One region of the Echinicola strongylocentroti genome, then DNA from elsewhere that is predicted to be linked to it. Evidence: riboswitches for the same ligand, from Rfam matches in the RefSeq annotation. Region 1 holds a riboswitch; each other region holds the start of a gene.
The links. Region 1 has a riboswitch for S-adenosylmethionine ahead of DN752_RS23855 (homocysteine S-methyltransferase family protein). Riboswitches for the same ligand answer to the same signal wherever they lie in the genome.
Positions count from the first base shown of each region.

Region 2: linked by a shared signal. The riboswitch ahead of DN752_RS17045 (O-succinylhomoserine sulfhydrylase) and the one ahead of DN752_RS23855 (homocysteine S-methyltransferase family protein) in region 1 are both predicted to bind S-adenosylmethionine.
Region 3: linked by a shared signal. The riboswitch ahead of DN752_RS18340 (hypothetical protein) and the one ahead of DN752_RS23855 (homocysteine S-methyltransferase family protein) in region 1 are both predicted to bind S-adenosylmethionine.

Region 1 covers NZ_CP030041.1:6,116,231-6,118,502, reverse strand. The annotation lists gene metH (methionine synthase) at 1-106, opposite strand, end outside; gene DN752_RS23855 (homocysteine S-methyltransferase family protein) at 112-1,155, opposite strand; SAM riboswitch class I at 1,221-1,322, opposite strand; gene DN752_RS23850 (hypothetical protein) at 1,505-2,272, opposite strand, start outside.
Region 2 covers NZ_CP030041.1:4,387,000-4,389,271, forward strand. The annotation lists gene DN752_RS17045 (O-succinylhomoserine sulfhydrylase) at 1-870, opposite strand, end outside; SAM riboswitch class I at 1,010-1,118, opposite strand; gene DN752_RS17050 (GDSL-type esterase/lipase family protein) at 1,200-1,874, opposite strand; gene DN752_RS17055 (DUF4407 domain-containing protein) at 2,236-2,272, shown strand, end outside.
Region 3 covers NZ_CP030041.1:4,673,241-4,675,512, reverse strand. The annotation lists gene DN752_RS18340 (hypothetical protein) at 265-756, opposite strand; SAM riboswitch class I at 879-990, opposite strand.

The DNA of each region.
Region 1 (2,272 bases):
TTACATTGGTACGTTCACCGATATTGACAAAATTCAATTCCGGAGTAAAAACCAATGGCTCCAGCCCCGATAATTTGAGCTGGCTGTTGTTAACTTTATTATCCATTCCCACTATTCTTCTTCTAATGTAAATGCTAATTTTCTTGGCTGGTACTTTTTACTTACTTCGCCAATGACACGGATATGTTCGGGCGTAGTGCCACAACACCCCCCTAAAATATTGATCAACCCATCTTTCAGAAACTCTTCTACCTGATCGGCCATTTCTTGGGAGGTCTGGTCATATTGCCCAAACTCATTGGGAAGTCCGGCATTAGGATAGGCACTGACATAAAATGGTGCCTTTTCGGCCAATACTTTTAAGTAAGGCCTGAGCTCTTTGGCACCTAGGGCACAGTTAAGCCCAATGCTCATTAGTGGAACATGCGATACTGAAATCAAGAATGCCTCGGTGGTCTGTCCACTGAGGGTCCTTCCTGAAGCATCCGTGATAGTGCCAGAGATCATGACAGGGATCCCACCATCCTCTGGTGCCAATGGTAGCCCTTTTTCCTCGAAGACCTCCTGAATGGCAAACAACGCAGCTTTGGCATTCAACGTATCAAAGATCGTCTCTACCAACAGAATATCAACACCTCCGTCAATAAGGCCTTTTATCTGCTCTGCATAAGCTTCCGAAAGTTGGTCGAAGTTAACTGCCCGATAACCGGGATCATTGACATCTGGAGAGATAGAAGCCGTCCTATTGGTAGGCCCTACAGCTCCCGCCACAAAACGAGGTTGTTCTGGGGTCTTTTGACTATAGGCCATAGCCGACTCTTTAGCGATTTTTGCAGCTTCCACATTGAGCTCATATGCCAAATGTGAAAGATCATAATCCTCCTGCGCAATGCTAGTACTGCTGAACGTATTGGTTTCGATGATGTCTGCCCCAGCATCCAAGTAGGTATCGTGGATCTCCCGAATGATTTTTGGCCGGGAGAGGGACAGTAGATCGTTATTCCCTTTTAGGGATTTATGATGCCCATTTAAAGCAGGTGTCCTAAAATCTTCTTCTTCCAGTTTGTACCGCTGGATCATTGTTCCCATCGCTCCATCTAGGATGAGAATCTTTTTTTCAATTTGCTGAAGTAATATATCAGTTCGTGTATTCATGCTCATTGTTTGTATTAAAAGCTGTACCGAGCAAAGAACCGATAGAAAAGCAGGTGATTATCTACCGCTCATCTTTTCCTGACAAGCTCAGGATGGGAGTTAGCACCTTGTCTGATCAGGTTGCTAAGACGTCATAGGGCCCTTCCCTCAGTCTTTCTCGATAAGCAAGTCCAAAGTTAACATGAATTGGTGGAAAAAAATTGCAAATTCAGGAATTTATTTCGGGAAATATAGACCTGTATCTTTGACTGACACATTAGCCCAGATGGCAAGGCGGCTCATTTATTTGGATAACCAGGTAGATCATAGAACACCATAGGCTTAGCCCCCGTTTAACCCGGAATATGTATTATGGTCTGATGCCTACGCCCAACTGTAGATAGGGATTGGCCATGAAATTGGACATACTTACTCCACCTAATTCATAGCTTCCAAGCGGTATCTCATACCCACCGTAGACGGTACCTACTAAGGACAGTTTTGTCTTTTTTGAAAGTGGGAATACTTTGGAAAGGTACACTTCAGGCTTGGCCATTATTCCTCCATTTCTCAATTCTCCATCATAATCTGGCAAGTCTATCAAATCAGGGAATGATAGCTTGCGCTTATGCAATAAACTATAACGTACATTGGCGTAGCCGATACCACCAAGGGCGCCCACTTCCCAATTATAGATGTCCAAGAGCTTCCCCCCTAGACTCCCGTATATTCTCAAGCTGCTCAAACTATGCCCGTAATCTTGATTGGCCTCTCCTTCCATGTTGAGATTAAACAAGTCAATGCCATAGAGAAATCCTCTGTTTTCACCGAGTAGCTTGATCCCTATATTTTTTGGAATCCCATCCAATTGCTGGTACCCGTTGTTCTCTAGGTGTTGGTTTAGGTCATTGGGTTTTGTAAAATGTATTCCGGTAATCAAATGGATGCCAAGAGAAGCATCTCTGTAAAAATAGTTCTTCTCCGGTAAGCTAAGCCCCGCTCCCAAGCGTACAAAAGCTCCGCTCTGTAGGTCATCGAATGTCATCCCATTAATGGTCCAAGATTCTTCAAATGGATTAAAGGAATAGCCTATTTTAGCTATCAGGGTAATCACTTCCTCACTAGGCAACAGCCCAAG
Region 2 (2,272 bases), 1.7 Mb from region 1:
ATGGGATTTTAAGAAAGGGTATTTAACCAACTCAAGCTCTTTGTTGTCCTGAAAATAGGAGGCTACCGCCAATGCATTGGCACAGTGCCTTTCCATTCTGACCGCCAGCGTTTCCATGCTTCTGGAGAGGATCCAGGCATTGAAGGGAGAGATGGAGGGACCTGTGTGGCGGGAAAAGAACTGTACGTCTTTGATCAATTCCTGTTTGCCGAGGATCAGTCCTCCCAAGACGCGCCCTTGTCCGTCAATGTACTTGGTAGCGCTGTGTGCCACGATATCCGCACCCCATTTGGCCGGTTGCTGTAGATAAGGAGTGGCGAAGCAATTGTCCACCACTAAGATCAGGTTATGTGCTTTGGCAAACTTGCCAATCCACTCTAGGTCGATTACCTCTAGCCCAGGATTGGAAGGGGTCTCGATGAACAGCATTTTGGTGTTGGGCTTCACGAGTTTGTCCCAGTTTTCGATATCCGAAATGTCTCCGTAAGTAGAAGTAATCCCCCATTTGGGAAATACCCTTGTGAGGAGCTGGTGGGTAGAGCCAAACAATGAACGGGAAGCAAGTATATGGTCGCCTTGCTGTAAGAGAGAGGCGATGCTGCCAAACATTGCCGCCATTCCAGAGGCAGTGGCGATGCCGTCCTCGGTGCCTTCCAGTGCGCATACTTTTTCGATCAAGTCTGAGCTGTTGGGATTGGCGTAGCGGGAGTAGATATTGCCGGGGATCTCCTCGGCAAACATCTGACGGGCTTCTTCGGCGCTGTCAAAGGTAAAACTGGATGTCAGGTAAATGGGGGCAGAATGTTCCCGTTGATTGGATTTGGAAGAAGCGATCCTGATGGCTTCTGTTTCAAAGTGCTTATTTGACATGGTGTTTAGTATCTTTCAGTTGTATAAAATCAGTAATTAACCGTGAAAAATCAATAATTGCCCACGCATGGCATAGGCCAAGGAAGTCCGGTAGGGGATAAGGAAAAAGCGGTGAAAAGGTAAATTGGCCATAATGTCTAATTTATAGGTCCCGAATTTGTTTTGGGCAGGTATTGGCACCTTTTTGCTGTAGCAAATGGTTGCCAGAGGGTCGCAGAGCCTGGTCTCTCGCCTCTTCTGTATAAATCAGTTTCCTGAAGTCATGCAAAGTAACGGCAGGGCATTGGAAATTCCAAACAAATTTTCTTTTGTGTCAGACTCGTGCTGCCTTATGGGATGTGTGGATCAAGCATCTCTGCCCATCCATCGTAGCCCAATTCGGTCATATGGAGGCTGTCTGACAAGAAGATTTCTGGCTTGGGTTTTCCCCCTTCATTGAGGGCGATGTCCCAGACATTGACAAATTCCACTCCACTGGTCTTGTCAGCGTAGACTTCCAATAGGCGGTTTAATGACTCATAGTCTTCTTTGAGCTGCCAACGTGATGGGCTGGGTTTGGGGCTGATGAGGACTATTTCGGTGTTGGGAAGCTCTGCCTGTAGTTTCCCTACCAGTTTTTGCATGGTGGTCAGGATGGTGACGGGAGTCTTGCCGCTTGCCAAGTCATTATCGCCCTCGTAAATGAACACTTTATGAGGAGCGTAGCGGATGATCAGCTCATCCGCATAATGTAGCAATTCAAACGTCTGCGAACCGCCAAAGCCAGTATTGACTACCGTCACGTCAGGGAAATAACGGTTGATATCCTTCCACATTCTTACGCTGGAACTTCCCGTAAATAGGTAAACATCACCTGATGGTACGGGTGTATCGGTGACGATTTGATCTACTTCTTTTTGGAATTTCTCAGGCTTGTCCTGTGCTGATAGCGTTTGGGTAAAGGCTATCTGTAGCAGTATAAGTAGCAGGCCTTGGTTTCGGGTAAATGAAGATGGGATGGGCATTTGTTCAAGTGGTTTGTGAAAAGACTCTGGTCAATTATTCCGTCATGTAAATAACTAAAAATATTGGGAAAGGAGAAATATTGGGGCTGGAGAAAAACGAAAGAAGTGTCCTGCCGAATCTTCATTTCTGAACATATTTCCGTACACAAAAAGGACTTGTGCGATATTGGGCATGGTGATTTATAAAGGTGGCGATGGGTAGGGGAGACTTTTTCACACCTTAAAAGGGCTGATTGGTGGCATGGTAGGCTGTTTTCATCACATTCGTTATTGGGTGCGCTTTTCGATCCATAATTTCAGGGAATTGTTGCTCGCTTTTTGAGCTGAGGAACAGAAAGTAGCCCAATGAAATAGACCGTCAATGGAAAAAATGAAAGTATTCTTTTGGTTTTGTAGTG
Region 3 (2,272 bases), 1.4 Mb from region 1:
ACTTTAGTTTTCGGCATAACCGTAGCGGTGCTACGCTAATGCCTCCAAACTAACTGATTTTCTTGCAATTTCAGCTCTCACTACGATTCCTAATGCATAATCCGGGTTAAAAATTAGGGCGCCCCTATGATACGGATGATTAACTATCCCAAAGGAACTCCCTGTTGAACCCGAAAAGAAGAATAGTGCATACCAAAAAAGAACCCTTGCCGGAATGACAAGGGTTCTTTTATTATGGTTATTAGTGATGGTTTATCGTAATGTTTATTTGCTCAATTCATTAAAGAGCAACTTCTCTTCCAATCGGTGTTTCTCCTGATTGACCAGTACTTTTCTTAACACTTGCTTGAACCTGATTTCTTCATTGACAATTTTGAAAATCTTTTCCAAATATCGCTTCGCTACTTCCTCGTTCTTTTTATAAAATTTCAAGGTAAAGCTCCTGTTCTCATGGATATTCTCCAGGTAAATTTCCTTAGGCTGTCCTGCCAAAACGATCCCACGGAAAAAGGCATATTGTGCTGCCAAATTCCCTTTCAGGGTAAAATAGATTGCTTGGAATTTTTTATTGGCATCAGCATAGTTCTGGAATCCAAAAGATCCTTGACCTTGTAGCTGGACAAATTCATTATTTTCCAACCAATCATAAGCTGTCAGCGAAGTGGCTTCTACTGCCTCGTTTCTACTTACGGACTGGAAGCTGAAAATTTTGTTTTGCTGTACTGAATTGGTATAGTTAGAAGCTATTGCTGTCATGGTTTCTTAATTTGTGATGGTTACTAGTTAATTTTTTCTGCGGATTTGCTGCGATCAGCAACAACATCTTTTTGGCTCTTTTAGCAGGTTCTGCATTCGAATTGATCGTCTCATGGCTTTTACATTTATAGGTCCTCAAATGATTTCGGCAGGATTTAGCACCTTTTCTCTTATAAGAGGGATAGGTTGCTATAGGTTCTTAGAGCCTGTTCTCTCCCCTATTCTTTATAAATCAGCTACTGAGCTTACTCCGCTTTTCGCTAATAACTACTTCAAAGGTACAACATTTTTCTACAAAAACTAATTTCCCTATAGAATTTGTAGGGAATTATTTTTTTCACTCTAATATATCCCTTAGCCATTACAATCTTAACGGAATTGCGAACGTCCTCAACCCTATTATTTATTTGTAATTTAGTGTATTTTTATGTTGAAAAACAGCATTTCCAGCTATCTTATCGTTACAATAAACACCAACATTTTAACATACAGGTATTCTTATACCCGGTTTATGCATTAGGAATCGTGATGAGGTTTGAAACTGCAAGAAAATCAGGCTGTTTGGAGATTGAGGCATAGCACCGCTATGGTGAAATCGAAAACAGCAGCGAAGCGACTGATTTTGAAGTAGGTTCATACCGCAATAGATAGGCTAATGCATATTCCGGGTTAAAAACCAAGTGTACGAATGAGAGAACCAACCCAACCTTCTATGCGACAAACGAAACCATCAGGATATCATCCATGTTCACCACCCAGCTACCAGAGCAAACGCATTTAACATTATTTCGTGTAAGGCAGCTATCATCCGTGCCGCTGGCACTCCTTCTGGAGGTGGAGGAGACCTTAACATCCAGCAGATGAATCCGCAGGTTACTAAATCCATCGTGCCGCTGGCACTTCACCCCTGTTGGTACATTAGGATAGCAGCAGCCTGTCGCGGCAAATGCTGAAAGAGCAAGGACATCAGTTGATTTAGAGGACCAATAAAGTATCGCAACTGTCTGCCCAAGTGGGGAATGATTTAGATAAGTTTAACCCGGAATATCAATGTCGTTTAGTTAAGAAGGTTTTCCAATACGGATCGTCCATTGAGAGAATTATGGTTTTAATCCATGGACTTTTAAAACATATACAAAATGGATCCGCCTTGCAGCTATTGGGCGTTAAGAAATTAAAAAGCGGGTGGGCAAGAAGGCAGGCTTGTTTGACGAAATGCTGGCCAAAAAGAATGTTGGCAGCTAAAAAGGAGGAGTTTGCCTGCATGAGGGAGGGTTTTTATTTTAGGCCATTAGATGCACAGCGGCGGGGTTTTTTGGTTACTTTTTTGACCTGCAGCAAAAAAGTAACAAAGGTAAAGAGATGAATACTATCTTAGAATTTAGCAAGAAAAATAATTAAACCAATATTTCCAGATACACACTAACTAAGCGACATTGCCCGGAATATGCATTAGCCTATCTATTACGGCCTGATCCGCCGCGGCGGACAAAATCAGTCGCTTCGATGTGAGTCC